DNA from 3 places in the Paenibacillus albicereus genome. Region 2 is predicted to be linked to each of the others. Evidence: riboswitches for the same ligand, from Rfam matches in the RefSeq annotation. Region 2 holds a riboswitch; each other region holds the start of a gene.
The links. Region 2 has a riboswitch for thiamine pyrophosphate ahead of thiC (phosphomethylpyrimidine synthase ThiC). Riboswitches for the same ligand answer to the same signal wherever they lie in the genome.

Region 1 (4,923 bases), 1.2 Mb from region 2:
GCCCCGGCTGCCGCTTCGCGCCGGACGGCATCGCTCCCGCCCGGCCCGGTCCGCTCCGGCTCGCGTCGGCCGCTACTGGCCATCCGGGTAGTTTTCAAGCAGACGGTCCATCGAGGCCCCGTTCTCCGGATTGTAGTAGATCTTGACCTGGGAGATGACCGACGGGCAGCCGAGGTCGGCCATCGCCTCGCTCATGCGGGCGACGACCGCGAGCAGCTCCTGCAGGTCGCCCTCCATCGTCGTCTCCAGCGGGGCGACGCGGTACGGCACGCCGGCCTCCTTGATGATGTCGATCGCACGATCGACGTAAGGCAGGACGCTCTGTCCTCCCGGCGTCGTCGGCAAAATCTGGATGCTAACCAGCGCATTGGCCATGTCGATGCACTCCTCTCGATGTCTGGGAATCACTTGCCTTCAGGCAGGAACTCGTTCGTGAACGCCTTCGCCAGATCCGGCTTGGCGTCCATCAGGCCGTGCTCGACCATCCAGTCGGCGTACCCGTTCCATACCTCGGCCTTCTGCTCGCCCCAGCGGGCCGCGTCGTCCTGGTACTTGGGACTCAGCCACTTCTGGCTGGCGCGCACGAGCTCCGGATTCAGGTCGGGCACGGCCGCGATCAGCACATCCGCCGCTCCCTCGGGATCGCGGATCGCCTCCTCGTAGCCTTCCGAAGCGCCGGCGACGAACGCGCGCACCAGCTCCGGCTGCTCGGCGATCAGCTTCTCGCTCGTCTGCAACAGCGGCGTATAGTAGTCGAGCTTGTCGCTGTAGTCGGTCAGATACACCATGTTCAGCTGCTCGCCGCGAAGCTCCGCCTCGACGCCCGTCCACCCGTAGAAAATCCAGGCGAAGTCGATGTCGCGCTTGACGGCGGTGAAGAAGTCGGCGTTGCCCATGTTGACGATCCTGACCTTCCCGACTTCCGCCTGCTGCTCCTGCATGAGCGAGGCGAGCACCTCCTGCTCGACCGGCGCTCCCCAGCCGCCGTACGTCTTGCCTTCGAAGTCCTTCGGCTCCTTGATTCCTTTGTCCGCCGGCGAGGCGAACCCCGACGTATTGTGCTGGATGACCGCCGCGACCGAGACGAGCGGCAGCTCCTGCGTGCGCGCCAGCGTCAAGTTCTCCTGGTAGCCGACGCCGAACTGCGCCTCTCCCTTGGCGACGAGCGTGTCGGCGGCCGTCCCCTCCGGCGGCTGCACGATCTCGACGTCCAGGCCATGCTCCTTGAAATAGCCCTTGTCGCGCGCCACATACAGTCCCGTATGATTCGTGTTCGGCGTCCAGTCGAGCACGACCTTCACCTTTTGCAGCGGCGCGTCCGTCGCCGCCGCTCCGCCGTTCTCCTCGGCCGTGCCGCCGCAGCCGGCCAGCCCGATCGCCAGCGCCGCCGCCAGCACGCCGCTTGTCCATCTGTTCCTGTTCCCCATTGCTCTCCCCTGCTTTCTTCTCTCGATCCGCTTCGCCTGGGTTCGCGGTCCGCCTTCCCTTCCTCCGCGCACCTGAGCCCGTCCAACGAAAAAAGACGCCTCCCCCAAGGAAGACGTCATGATGTCATGGCAGATCGCGCTGGGACCTCGGCAAGCTCCCCCAAGGGGCTTGCCGCCGGTCAGGCGGCTGCATACGGTTCCTACGCTGGCATTATCCAGATCAGGTGTACGGGTCGGGATGCTTCTCCCCTCTCAGCCGGCGTGCGCCAGCTCCCCAGCTATGCGGTTGTCAATAGAGCCATTATAGCAGAGAGCGGGCCGATTGCAACCGGATTGTCGAACGATGGCGAAGCTCGGAGCGAAAAAGCGGAAGCCGCCGAATCCTTCGTTCGGCGGCTTGGTCGCGGTTCGCGCTTTCGACCGGAGCTTCATGCGGACGGCTGCGCCCGGGGAGCAGGCTCCGCTCCGCCCTGCCCTTCTCCGGCTTTCTTTTTCCGCTGCCGCTCGGCCTTGCGCTTCACCCAGCCGACGCCAGTCAGCAGCATGATCCCCGGCAGCACGAGCTGATAGAACGGCGTCAGCTTGAGTCCGAGCTCCAGGCCGAGCCATAGATGGAACGTATTCGTCGGTTCAAGAAAAGAGGTCCCGTAGATGAGGGCGCCGAGCCCGATCGCGCCGGCAGGCAGCGGCAAGCGGCAGGCCGAGCGCAGCAGCAGCGCGGAGGCCAGATACAGCGCGGATATTTTGACGTAGAGCCCGATGTAGAGCAGCAGCGTCACCAGGATGTCCAGCCGTTCGATGAAGTTCGCCAGCCGAATCAGCTCGACCGCCTCCAGCGTCGGCAACGCCTTGATCGACGCCATGGCCGGGCCGAGCACCATCATGATGACGGCATTGACCGCGATCAGGAAGATGGCGACGAGCCCGTATGCGGCATAACTGGCCGCCCCGGTCTGCTTGTTGGCCGCCGCGTATTTCCAGAAGACGAGCAGCACGATCGTCTGGCTGAACGGAAAGGCGATCAGGTTCGGAAACGCCGCCTGCAGCACCGGCATCGGTCCATGCTCCAGCACCGGCCTTAGCCGGTCCGGATCGATCCGGCCCGAGGCCAGCAGCAGCACGAGCAGCAGCATGTAGCTTCCGGCGAGCACCGGCAGCAGCACTTGCGCGATCCGAAAGAACGTATCGACCCCTTTGGTGACCGTATAGAAGCCGATCCCGACGATGAGCAGCATCGTGCACCAGAGCGGCGTCTCCGGGAGCAGCGTCATCGCCGTCAGCTCGCCGAAATCGCGGACGTTGCGCATCGACTCGTAGGCGATCAGCAGCGCGAATGCGATGCCGAGCAGCGTGCCCAACGCCTTGCCGAAATGAAGCTTGAACAAGCCGGCCAGATCCTCCTCGGGCGCCCGGTTCTGCAGCGTCCGGTACACCCAAAGCACGCCCAATCCCGCCGCTGCCGCCGCGCTCAGGGCTATCCAGGAATCCTGGCCCGCCTCGATGCCGAGCTCGAACATCGGCGTGCTGCCGATGCAGAACAGGATCAGGAAAATCGCGATCTGTCCGGCGCTTACCCCGCGGTTGTCCATAGGCGACTCACTCCTTCCGGCGCGCGTCCTCCGCCGCCTGTACGTACGACCGGTTGCTTCGGCCCGTGCGGGCGATCTTAACGTGCAGGTCGAACTCGGACCGAACCTGCGGGTACACCTGCTCGTTCCATTCCTTCTCCACTTCCTTCCATCCGCGCGGATCGCTCAGCCGAAGCGCCTGGCCGAAGCCGGCCAGGTCCGCTCCCAGCCGCTGCGAGGCGCGGATGCCGCTTTCCATGTCGTTCCGCAGCTCCCGCTCGATTCGCTCCTCCAGCCTTTCCAGGTCCTGCGGCTTGTCCAAGGAGCCCTCGCAATTGTACTCGAGCAGCGTCCCCTCGGCGCTCTCTTCGATCCGCATCCGCCAGCCTTCGCCTTCTCGATAGGGCCTTACCCGCGCATGCGTCCTCCGCAGCCGGATGCTGTTGCGCTTGAGCTTCTCGTCCGGGCAAGAGAACGAGACGGTCGTCTCCTTGGCCTGGCCCCGCACCCACAGCAGCCCCCTCGCCTCATGCGTGCTGAGCCATCCGACGAGCCGGCCCTCCTTGAACGCACCGAGCCGCTGCAATCTAATCTTGGCGCCGGTGTACGTCTTTTTGGCCGCATCGACGCTGTCCACCGGCTCATCCGAGCCGCTCAGCCCGATGCCCGGCACGCCCGTCACCCGCACCGGGCCGAGCAGATCCTGAGCGACATTGAACACCGTCATCTGGCGGAAGTTCCCGCCGTGGTTCCCCTCCTGCGTGATGAGCCGCACGATGCCGGCTCCGGATATCTTCTCCATCGGCAGCAGCTGCTCCAGCAGCTTTCTTGCATTGCCCTCGGTCACGAACATCATGACCGTCTCGCGGGAATCGCCGTTGCGCATGTAGGCTTCGATCAGCTCCGAGATGCCTTTGCGCGCGGCCTCTTCGCTGACGACGACGATCTGGTTATGGCCGAAGTAGAGCCGCCTCGACATCTCCTGAGTAGCGCGGGACACCGCTCCCCGAAAGCTTTCTCCCTCGGTGGTGAACACGTTGAACGGAGCGGACGACAGCCCGACATATGCGCCTTGGGCCGAGATCGCGCTCGGAATGACGAGCTGGTAGCTGATCCGCCAGCGGCCGCTCTCCGTCACGTCTACCGCGGTGGCCGAGATGATGCCGAGCTCGTTGAGCTCCTGGCGGTCCCAGCAGCCCGCCGCGCCGATCGGCAGGAGCGTCAGCAGCAGCGCGAGCGTCAGGCGGCGCAGCGTCATCCGCCTGCGGGGCGATTCCCTGCGCCGCCTTCTCCGCGCCCTCATGGTCCTCCGCCCCCCGGCTTCACGCCCGACTGCCGCTTGCGGTTTCCTTTGCGGGCCAGCAGCGGGCGCAGCGTCATCGTCCAGCGCGGCATGCGCAGGATCGTATCGCGCCAGCTGCCCTTGACCCACGGCGCCATCGGCGACAGATAAGGGACGCCGAAGGAATACAGCCCCGCCAGATGGATGATGAGGATGAGGTCGAGCGAAATGATGCCGACGAACCCGAGCACGCCGGCGCTCAGCATGAACAGGAACCGCATGAGGCGGGCGGCACTGGCGATGTTCACCTGCGGAGCGACGAAGCTCGAGATCGCCGTGAACGCCACGATGATGACCATGGCCGCCGAGACGAGGCCCGCCTGCACGGTCGCCGTGCCGATGACGAGCGCGCCGACGATCGAGATCGCCGGCCCGATCGCCCGAGGCATGCGCACGCCCGCCTCCCGCAGCACCTCGAACGTCAGCTCCATGAGCAGCGCCTCCATCAGCGCAGGGAACGGCGCCCCCTCCCGCTGCGCCGACAGGCTGATGAGCAGATTGGTCGGCATCATCTCTTGATGGAACGTCGTGATGGCGATGTACAGGGCGGGCAGATGCAGCGAGATCAGGAAGGCGCTGAAGCGGA
Region 2 (4,923 bases):
GCAGCGCCGCGACCAGCTCGACCGCCGGCGACAGCATGCCGACCGTATCGCAGGTGTCGCCGCTCTTCTGCTCCTCCTCGCCGCCGATCAGGCAGCGGAGGCAGCAGGTCGCGCCGGGCACGAGCGGCGCGCTCATGCCGGAGGCTCCGGCGACTCCGCCGTAGAGCAGCGGCACGCCATGCGCGAAGCACCAATCGCTCAGCCGCAGCCGCACCGCCGCGTTGTCCGTGCCGTCGAGCACGAGGTCGCAGCCCGCCGCAGCCTGCTCCAGCACGCCCGGCGCCGTCAGGTCGGCGACGACCGCCTCCACCGCCAGCCCGCTGTCGATGCGCCGCAGCTTTTCCGCAGCCGCGACCGCCTTGGGCAGGCTCTGCCGCGCGTCGTCCTCGTCGAACAGCATCTGCCGCTGCAGGTTGCTCCACTCGACATAGTCGCGGTCGGCGAGCACGATCGAGCCGACGCCCGCCCGCGCCATATGCTGCGCCAGCGCGCAGCCGAGCGAGCCGACGCCGGCGATCAGCACGCGGGAGCGGACAAGCGCCAGCTGGCCGTTTTCGCCGATCGGCGCGAAACGCATCTGCCGCGAGAAGCGCTCGCGCCTCTCCGCGCTCAGCCCTTGGGCCGGCACTCCAGCCTCCTCAGCCCCCGTCGAGTTCTCCTCAAGCATAAATCTTGCCGCCGCCCGCCTTGAACGCGTCCGCCTGCTCCTTCATGCCTGCCTCGATCGCCTCCGTTGTCTCCAGCCCTTCGCGCTCCGCATAGTCGCGGATGTCCTGCGTGATGCGCATGCTGCAGAACTTCGGCCCGCACATGGAGCAGAAATGGGCCGTCTTCGCCCCCTCGGCAGGCAGCGTCTCGTCGTGATAGCTCATCGCCCGCTCGGGATCGAGCGACAGATGGAACTGGTCGCGCCAGCGGAACTCGAAGCGCGCCTTGGACAGCGCGTCGTCCCGCAGCCTCGCGCGCGGATGGCCCTTGGCCAGATCGGCCGCATGGGCGGCGATCTTGTAGGTGATGACGCCTTCCTTCACATCCTCCTTGTTCGGCAGGCCCAGATGCTCCTTCGGCGTCACGTAGCACAGCATCGCCGTCCCGAACCAGCCGATCATCGCCGCCCCTATCGCGCTCGTGATATGGTCGTAGCCCGGCGCGATGTCCGTCGTCAGCGGACCGAGCGTGTAGAAAGGCGCCTCGTCGCACACCGCGAGCTGGCGGTCCATGTTCTCCTTGATGAGATGCATCGGCACGTGGCCGGGGCCTTCGATCATCACCTGCACGTCGTGCTTCCAGGCGATCTTCGTCAGCTCGCCGAGCGTGTCCAGCTCCGCGAACTGCGCCTCGTCGTTGGCGTCGGCGATCGAGCCGGGACGGAGGCCGTCGCCGAGCGAGAAGCTGACGTCGTACGCTTTCATGATCTCGCAGATTTCCTCGAAATGCGTGTACAGGAAGTTCTCCCGATGATGGGCGAGGCACCACGCCGCCAGAATCGAGCCGCCCCGGCTGACGATGCCCGTCACGCGCTTCGCCGTCAGCGGCACGTAGCGCAGCAGCACGCCCGCATGGATCGTGAAATAGTCGACGCCCTGCTCCGCCTGCTCGATGAGCGTATCGCGGAACACCTCCCAGCTCAGGTCCTCCGCCTTGCCGTTCACCTTCTCCAGCGCCTGGTAGATCGGCACCGTGCCGACCGGGACGGGCGAGTTGCGGACGATCCATTCGCGCGTCGTGTGGATGTTCTTGCCGGTGGACAGGTCCATGATCGTGTCCGCGCCCCAGCGCGTCGCCCACGTCATCTTCTCGACCTCCTCCTCGATCGAGGAGGCGACGGCGGAGTTGCCGATGTTGGCGTTGATCTTCACATGAAAGTTCCGCCCGATAATCATCGGCTCGATCTCCGGGTGGTTGATGTTGGCGGGGATGATCGCGCGGCCGGCGGCCACCTCGCTGCGCACGAACTCCGGCTCCATCCCCTCGCGGAGGGCGATGAATTCCATCTCCGGCGTCACGATGCCGCGCCGCGCGTAATGCAGCTGCGTCACGTTGCGGCCGGGCTTGGCCCGCAGCGGCTGGCGGCCGGTCGGCGGGAACAGCTCCGCTCCTTTCGCCGCCGCCTTTTCCGCATCGAGGAAGCCGTTGTCCTCCGGCCGCACCTCGCGGCCCTCGTAGGCTTCCGTGTCGCCCCGCTCCTCGATCCAGCTCTCTCTCTGGGCGGGCAGACCGCGCCGGATGTCCGCGACATAGCTCTCGTCCGTATACGGCCCGCTGGAATCGTATACGCGCACCGGCTCGTTCGGCACCTGCCGTCCGCGCACGTCGCTGTCCGTCAGCGCGATCTCGCGCACCGGCACGCGCACGCCCGGCGTCGTTCCTTCTATGTACGCCTTGCGACTTCCCGGCAGCGGCTTCGTCAAGATGGGCATATCAAAAAAAACCTCCTCGCGGTTGTGGAATATCCGCTAGGAGGCTAGAGAGCAAAGAAGTCGGGCTGCGCATCGTTCCGTGACGGCTCATTGCGAGCCGGGACGGCGGGGCTTGGCTCGGTCTGCGCCAGCCGCCAGGTTGGGGGAGCTTCGGAGAAGGGTTCAGGAGGGAGCAGTCTGCACGGGAGTGCTTCCCGCGCCTTCGACGCAAGGCAGCCGGCGAAGCATTCCGACCGGGCCGCCCTTGTCTTTTCAGCCTCTATCCTTCTTATCCGAACGTCCTCGCCTCCTCCCCATCCGCTTGGCAGGGCGCAAAAAAGCCGCCTCCCCGGACAGGAAGCGGCGAACGGACGCAGACCGATACAAACGTTGCGCGATTCGACCACTTTCCTACGCTGGCATGACCCAGATCAGGTTCGAAGGGACCAAAGCTTCGCTTTATCTCAGCCCTCGCGGGCGCCCCTAGTGGATATCTTGGTTCTGACTATACGACGGGAGAGGAGGGGGTGTCAAGTTTATACGATATTAATCTAAGGCGAACAGTTTTCCGCAAAATCAATCGCTTTTTTTAAATATATTCAATTACAATTTCAATATCTTTGGTTCTGTTTTCATACAATGGATTCAACCAATCATTGCTTTTAACTACAACTAATTTAAATGAACCATCATCTAGATTAAATTCAGGATACCAGCCTAAATCCAACACAATCCACTCATCATGATCTCTCACTTGTAATATATCTTCTTTAAACGACCATATTTGATTACTATAATTGATTACTATAATTGATTACTATATTTCATTATCTCCACCATCCCCCCTCTCCCGCAACACTTGGACTTTTTGCTCGTCACCTATTGACAGGACGATTCTACGCGACTATATTTTGATTGACTCATTCAGTCAATTTATTTAATGGAGATGCCGTTCGTTTCATTTCCCACCGCCAACACCTCATCCAGCCTCATCACGCTAATCATTGACTGAACAAATCAATCAAAATTTAGGAGCGATGAAACCATGACGACCGACCGCCTGATTCCCCATACCAACGCCGAGCACGACAAGCAGGCCCATTCCGCCGCAAGCCCGACTCCAGCCGCCCTTCCCCGTTCCCGAGCCGTCGTCATCGGAGGCAGCATGGCCGGCCTGCTTGCAGCCAATACCCTTGCCGCCCATTATGAAGAGGTCGTGCTCCTCGAGCGGGATGCGCTCCCCGATCATCCGGCGAATCGGCCGGGCACGCCTCAGGACCGGCATCCGCACCGGCTTCAGAATTTGGGCAAGAACATCCTCACCGAGCTGTTCCCCGGCTGGACCGACGACTTGATCGCGGCCGGAGCCTACGAGCGCGGGGGAAAGGAAATGCATTTCATCTCCCCGCTCGGAGCGTTGAACTTCCCTTACGAGAAGGACGAAGGCTGCTCCCGTCCCCTGCTGGAGTGGGTCATCCGCTGCCGCGTGCTGGAGGAGCCGCGCATCCGCCTGCTTCAACAGCGCGAAGCGGCCTCCCTGTTGACCGAGACAGCGGGCGAACGGCTCGCCGTCACCGGCGTGCGTCTCAAAGAATCCCGCGGAAGCCAAGGCGAATCTCCGTTCGATCTCGAAGCGGATCTGGTCGTCGACGCCTCCGGCCGCTACTCCAAGCTGCCCGCTTGGCTTGAACAGCTCGGACTTGGCAAGCCGGACAAGGAAAGCCTTCATGCACGTCTCGCCTACAGTACCCGGTATTACCGCATTTCCGAGTCTCTGCGCGACAAGTACGCCACGGTGGTGATCGACGGCGATCCAGCGCTCTCGTAAGGCTCCGGCGTCTTCAGCCCGATCGAGAACGGCCTTGCCGAAACGACGCTCTACAGCGCAGGCGGAATCCATCCGCCGGTCGATCCGAACCGATATGAGCCGGCTGCCGCCGAGCTCGTCCATCCGCTGCTCGCCGAAATCCTCGCGCAGCTTGAGCCGGCCGGCGACCCGCAAGCCTTCCGCGTTCCGGAATGCCGCTGGACGCATTACGAATCCATGCCTCTTTGGCCTTCCGGCCTGCTCGTCATCGGGGATGCGATCTGCAGCTTCGATCCGATCTACGGGCAGGGCATCACGGTCGCGGCGGCCGAAGCGGCAGAGCTGGGGAAAGCGCTGGCGGATCAAGCTGCCTCTGCACAGGCGGATGCTTCACCCCCAGGCTGGGAACGGAAGCTGCTTCGCCGTTTCGCGTCCATCGTGCTCCCGGCCTGGTGGACGATCGTCGTTGCGGACATGAAGTGGCCGGGAGTCGCCTACGAGGGTCCGTTGTCGAGACGCGGCATCGCGTTCTGCCAGTCCTATCTGGACATCGCTCGCAAGCAGGCGCTGCAAGGCGGGGACATGGAGCTGTTCGGGCCCATCCTGGGCGTCCAGGGACTCGACTTGCCTCCATCCGCGCTGTTCGGCGAAGAAGCGGTCCGTTCGATCCTGATCCGCTGCGGGCGCGAGGATTGGCTGGAGGAGATTCTTGAGCCC
Region 3 (4,923 bases), 1.3 Mb from region 2:
GAGGGCTCTGGAGCCATATAAAAGCCGGCCTCGTTTCTTCTTCCCACGACGACTTGCTGTTCCCGGTATTCGCTGAGCCTTGGACGGCCGCCACGGCTGATTTTGATGATGGCATGCAGTTTTTTGACCCACTCTTCCGTAATGGGCAATTCTCTTGATTCCGCATCATCTAGGAACTCAAGGGCTTTCATCAGGTTGTAGACTTCCTGTTCTTTCTCGATGTCGCTATGTTTGTAGAAAACGGCTCTTTTTTTGTCATCATCCAGCTCGTTGCCTTCGATGCGGGTCGACAAAAGAACGGTTGTTTCCTTGGCTTCCTTTTGAAGCTGCTCCAAGATATCGACTGGCATAGGAAGCTGTTCGACAATGACGCTGGAACGCTGAATTTCCAATAAGCTGTTCAGCATCCGAATGGTGGTTTGAAAACGAGGATGAAACATGCCATCCCTCCTTGTTTCAATCATACCACAACATTCTTGATTGCCGCTAATTTGCCGCTAATAATTCAATCAAATGACGCTCCGGACCGGCAGCAGCGGCCACTGCTGGCCGAGCTGCCAGGCAAGCAGCGTCGAGGCGAGCACGTAGAGGGCATACCCGGCGTCAGCGGCCGACAGGGAGTAGCGGTAATAGTAGGTGCGGGAGCCGGCGCCGCTGGCGAAGCGCTTGGCTTCCATCGCCGCTGCCGTGCGGTGGGCGCGCCGGATGCACTGCGCGAGCAGCGGAATCGCGTACAGGCGCAAGCGCTCGTACAGGCCGCGCAGGCCTCTTGGCCTGCGGCCGCCGCGTATTTGCAGCGCTTGGCGCAGCGTGACGAACTCCTCCGCGAGCAGCGGCAGCATGTTGAACGCCGCGAGGAAGCTGTAGGCGTACCGCGGCGGCAGGCGCAGCTGCTGCATGAGCGAGTAGAACAGCGCGACGGGCCGCGTCGTCAGCGCGAACGCGAGGCCGACGGCCGCCACCTGCAGCGAGCGGAAGCCGAGATGCAGGCCGCGGTAGAAGCTTTCCTCCGTGATGCGGATCAAGCCGTACTTGAACCAGACGGTCTCGCCGCTGCCGAACATCATCATGCCGGACGCGGAGCTGACGAACAGCAGCAGGAACGGCGAGGCGTACAGCAGCAGCCGCAGCGGCGGATGCCCGGTGAACAGCGCCAGCGGCAGCAGCGCGGCGACGGCGAGCAGCAGCATGACGTTCGGGTCATGCGTCAGCAGCACGAGCACGAACAGCAGCGCCGATACCGCCAGCTTATGCGTCGGATTGACGCGGTGCAGCCACGTCTCGCGGTAGGGAAAGGCCAGGTTCATCGGAACGGCGCTCCTTTCGGAAGGGAAGGACGGGAGAGGGGGGCTGTGACGGAGGAAGTGGGCGGCGAGGCCGTTGGACCGCGACCCGGTCCGGAATCCAGTCCGCGAACCAGTCCGCGAGCCGGCTCGCGGACTGGTTCGCGGTCCGGTCCGTCCCACGGAGGCGGAGCCGGAGCCGAAGCCGGCCGCACTGGAGCGGGAAGCTCCCGCGCGACTCCTTGCTCGACCTGCCAGAGGCGGGTGGCGAAGCGGCGGACGAGCTCGTCGTCATGCGTCACCATGAGGATGGCGCAGCCGCTCCGGCGCAGCTCCTCGAGCTGCTCCATCATCGAGACGGTGCCGGCGGCGTCGAGGCCGAACGTCGGCTCGTCGAGCAGCAGCAGCCGCTGGCCGCTGGCCATCGCGGAAGCGACGCTCAGACGGCGCTTCTGTCCCATCGACAGCTGATACGGGTGGCGCAGCTCCAGCCCGCTCAGCGCGAACCGCCCGAGCAGCTCGCCGGTACGGTCGGCCCGCTCCTGCGGAGCGAGTCCCTCCGGCATGGAGTACGCCAGCTCCTCGGCGACGCTGTCCGTGACGAGCTGGAACTCCGGATTCTGAAAGCAGTACGCCGCCAGCTGCGCCGCCTGCCGGGGCTTGCGCAGCCGGGTATCCGGCACGCCCAAGAGGCGCATCCGCCCTTCGCTGCGGACGAGCCGCATGATGGCGAGCAGCAGCGTGCTCTTGCCGGCGCCGTTGGCTCCGGTGACGGCAATCCAGTCGCCGGCGCAGACGCGCAGGCGGTCGGCCCGCACCTTGACTTCTCGGCCGCGCAGCCCGGCGAAGCCGTCCAGCTCCAGCAGCGGTGTCCGCGCAGCCGTGCAGGCGGCCGCGTGCGGGAGCGTCGCGGCGTGCGGTCCGATCGCCGGCGCAGAGGACGCGGTCCGAACGCTGTCCCGGGCGCTCTCCGCGCCTGCCGGGGGCGGTGCGGGCGGCGAAGCGCCGAGAGCCTTCTCCTCCGCGGACGCTTCTCCGGATGAAGCGGCCGGAGTCGGCCCGCCCCATCCGGAGGCCCGCCGCGCGGCCTCGTCGTCCCAGAAGCCCGGGTACCACACCCCATAGCGGCGCAGATGCTCGCGGCAGTCGCGGAAAATCCGCTCCGGCGGACCGTCCGCCTCCAGCCGGCCGTCCGGCGAGAACAGCAGGATGCGGTCCATGTCGCCGGCGATGAGGTCGATCTTGTGCTCCACGATGAGCACGGTGCGGCCGTCCCAGATGCGGCGCAGCGCGTCCCATACCTGGGCCGTGCCGTCGGCGTCGAGCAGCGCGGTCGGCTCGTCGAGCAGCAGCGCGTCGGGACCGACGGCCAGCATCGAGGCGACGGCGAGCCGCTGCTTCATCCCTTGGGACATCGCCGAGATGGCCGTATGCGGATCGGGCAGGACGAGACCGGCCTGCGCCAGGCACGCCGCGATCCGTCCCGGCATCTCCTGGCGGGGCACGGCTTGGTTTTCCAGCGCGAACGCGATCTCCTCGTCCGCATAAGGCATGCAGAATTGCGCCTCCGGATCCTGAAAGACGTAGCCCGGCCGCTCCGGCACGACGAGCCGCTCGGCCTTGAGCGGAATCGGGATCGCCGAGGGCACGAGGCCGCCGAGCACCTGCAGCAGCGTCGACTTGCCGCAGCCGCTCGGTCCGAGCAGCAGCACCTTCTCGCCGCGCCGGATCGTCACGTCGAGGTCGCGGAACAGCAGCGGCGCGTCCTCGCCGGGGTACTTGAGCCGCAGGCGGATCGCCTCGGCCGCGACCGGTGCGTCCGGGGCGTCCGAGGCGCAGCCTCCGGCAGCCGCTTCAGCTGCTTCCGCCCACCGTGGGGTGCGACCGGCAGCGGCGTTGCGATCAAGCGCCGGGCCCGCAGCCGCTCCGGCTACGCTTATCCGCGCCTCGCTCTGCGAAGCTGCCTCGCGCCTAGTCCTGAAGGGCATCGCCTCAGCCCTCCAGCGCGTCGTAGTCCTTGGCGGAAGCCGGACGCAGCAGGCTCGTCACGCCGGTGCGCTCGAGCGCGCGGGCCAGCGCCCAGGCGAACAGGCCGGCGATGACGATGCTGCCGAGCAGCCGCATCGAGACGAACAGCGCGTAGTTCCAGAACGCGAGCTGGTCGATGTAGCCGTAGTAGCGGTCGATGAAGATCGAGGCGACGGCGGCACCGATGGAGGCGAGCACGGCGACGATCGGACCGGCCTTGCGGTACAGGAACAACGCGAAGAACAGCTCGGCGCCGAGGCCCTGGAACAGGCCGTACCAGAGCGTCGAGATGCCCCACGATCCGCCGAGGAACGCCTCGATCGCGGCGGCGGAGACTTCCGCCAGGATGGCCACGCCGGGCTTGCGGATGAGCAGGAAGGCGAACGTGCCGGCCATGAACCACATGCCGTAGCTGAGCTGCTCGGCGTGCAGGCCGAGCGGCTTGAGGACGTCGTACATCGGGCCCCAGACCTTGTAGACGAGGCCGAAGACGACCGAGATGACGATCGTGACGAGGATGTCGGCGAGAGTGAGGCGATGGCCGGAGCGCGGCCGGCGGCGGGACGGGGTTGCGGTGGACATGGGAGGATCAGCTTCCTTTCGAATGGGGAGTCGATCTCTCACAGCGGCATGATCCCGGGGCGGCTGCCCGCAGGCGGATACGAAAAAAGCCCGCCGGACAGCCGGCGGGCAGATGGAATCGGACAAGCGCGCGTGCGTCCCCTGCGGCGGCGGGCCGCAGGGACTCGGCCGGCCTGCGCGCGGCAGGCCGGTCGGGAAAGGATTGCCCGCCCGAGTGGAGCGGAGGACGGATGTCCTCCGAACGGACGGGGCCTTGCCCGAGTGGCGCGATGCATTCTCTCTACGCTGGCATTACCCAGATCAGATCAATGGTCAGCGGCATGCGGCCGCAGTCTCAGCCCGACTTCATCGAGCCCCCATGCATGCTATGAAAGTGCTCTTACTATACCTTGGAAAATCCGGTTCGGCAATAGGAAAAGAAGCGGCGAGGGCCGACGGGGGCGCGGAAGGGGCCGCGGCCCCAAGCTCGGTTGCATCCGCTTTCCGGGGCGGGTAAGCTGGAGGAAAGGAGGGATTGTTCAATGAACTATCGACGCTTGGGCAAGACGGAGCTGAACGTGTCGGTCGTCGGCATCGGCACCTGGCAATTCGGCGGGGAATGGGGCATGGACTTCTCGCAGGACGAGGTCGACGCGATCCTCGACAAGGGCGCGGAGCTCGGCATCAACCTGATCGACACGGCGGAATGCTACGGGGACCATCTGTCGGAGCAGCTCATCGGGGGGTACTTGAGCCGCCGCAAGCGCGAGGACTGGATCGTCGCCACGAAGTTCGGCCATCATTTCCATGAGCGGTTCAAGCGGACCGACGTGTACGGGGCGGGGGACGTCGTGCGCCAGCTGGACGCCTCGCTGAAGGCGCTGCGGACCGACTACGTGGACCTGTACCAGTTCCATTCGGGCCCGGACGCGGCGTTCGACAACGACGACCTGTGGACGGCGCTGGACAAGCAGGTGCAGGCCGGCAAGATCCGCCATCTGGGCACCTCCATCGGCAGCAACGACAATCTCCACCAGACGGAAGGCTCGAC

Region 1: it holds a riboswitch for thiamine pyrophosphate, as region 2 does, so the genes downstream of both, HGI30_RS12720 (ABC transporter substrate-binding protein) here and thiC (phosphomethylpyrimidine synthase ThiC) in region 2, are expected to answer to the same signal.
Region 3: it holds a riboswitch for thiamine pyrophosphate, as region 2 does, so the genes downstream of both, HGI30_RS01865 (ECF transporter S component) here and thiC (phosphomethylpyrimidine synthase ThiC) in region 2, are expected to answer to the same signal.

The regions. Positions count from the first base shown of each region.
Region 1 is NZ_CP051428.1:2,859,906-2,864,828, forward strand. Features, by position in the region: gene HGI30_RS12710 (ABC transporter permease) at 1-83, opposite strand, end outside; gene HGI30_RS12715 (thiamine-binding protein) at 73-375, opposite strand; gene HGI30_RS12720 (ABC transporter substrate-binding protein) at 405-1,427, opposite strand; TPP riboswitch at 1,607-1,714, opposite strand; gene HGI30_RS12725 (GerAB/ArcD/ProY family transporter) at 1,856-3,016, opposite strand; gene HGI30_RS12730 (Ger(x)C family spore germination protein) at 3,024-4,298, opposite strand; gene HGI30_RS12735 (spore germination protein) at 4,295-4,923, opposite strand, start outside.
Region 2 is NZ_CP051428.1:1,701,394-1,706,316, reverse strand. Features, by position in the region: gene HGI30_RS07435 (ThiF family adenylyltransferase) at 1-628, opposite strand, end outside; gene thiC (phosphomethylpyrimidine synthase ThiC) at 660-2,420, opposite strand; TPP riboswitch at 2,791-2,894, opposite strand; gene HGI30_RS07425 (hypothetical protein) at 2,989-3,153, opposite strand; gene HGI30_RS07420 (NAD(P)/FAD-dependent oxidoreductase) at 3,445-4,227, shown strand; gene HGI30_RS07415 (hypothetical protein) at 4,444-4,923, shown strand, end outside.
Region 3 is NZ_CP051428.1:407,588-412,510, forward strand. Features, by position in the region: gene HGI30_RS01850 (Fic family protein) at 1-440, opposite strand, end outside; gene HGI30_RS01855 (energy-coupling factor transporter transmembrane component T family protein) at 510-1,307, opposite strand; gene HGI30_RS01860 (ABC transporter ATP-binding protein) at 1,304-3,271, opposite strand; gene HGI30_RS01865 (ECF transporter S component) at 3,276-3,893, opposite strand; TPP riboswitch at 4,154-4,263, opposite strand; gene HGI30_RS01870 (aldo/keto reductase) at 4,415-4,923, shown strand, end outside.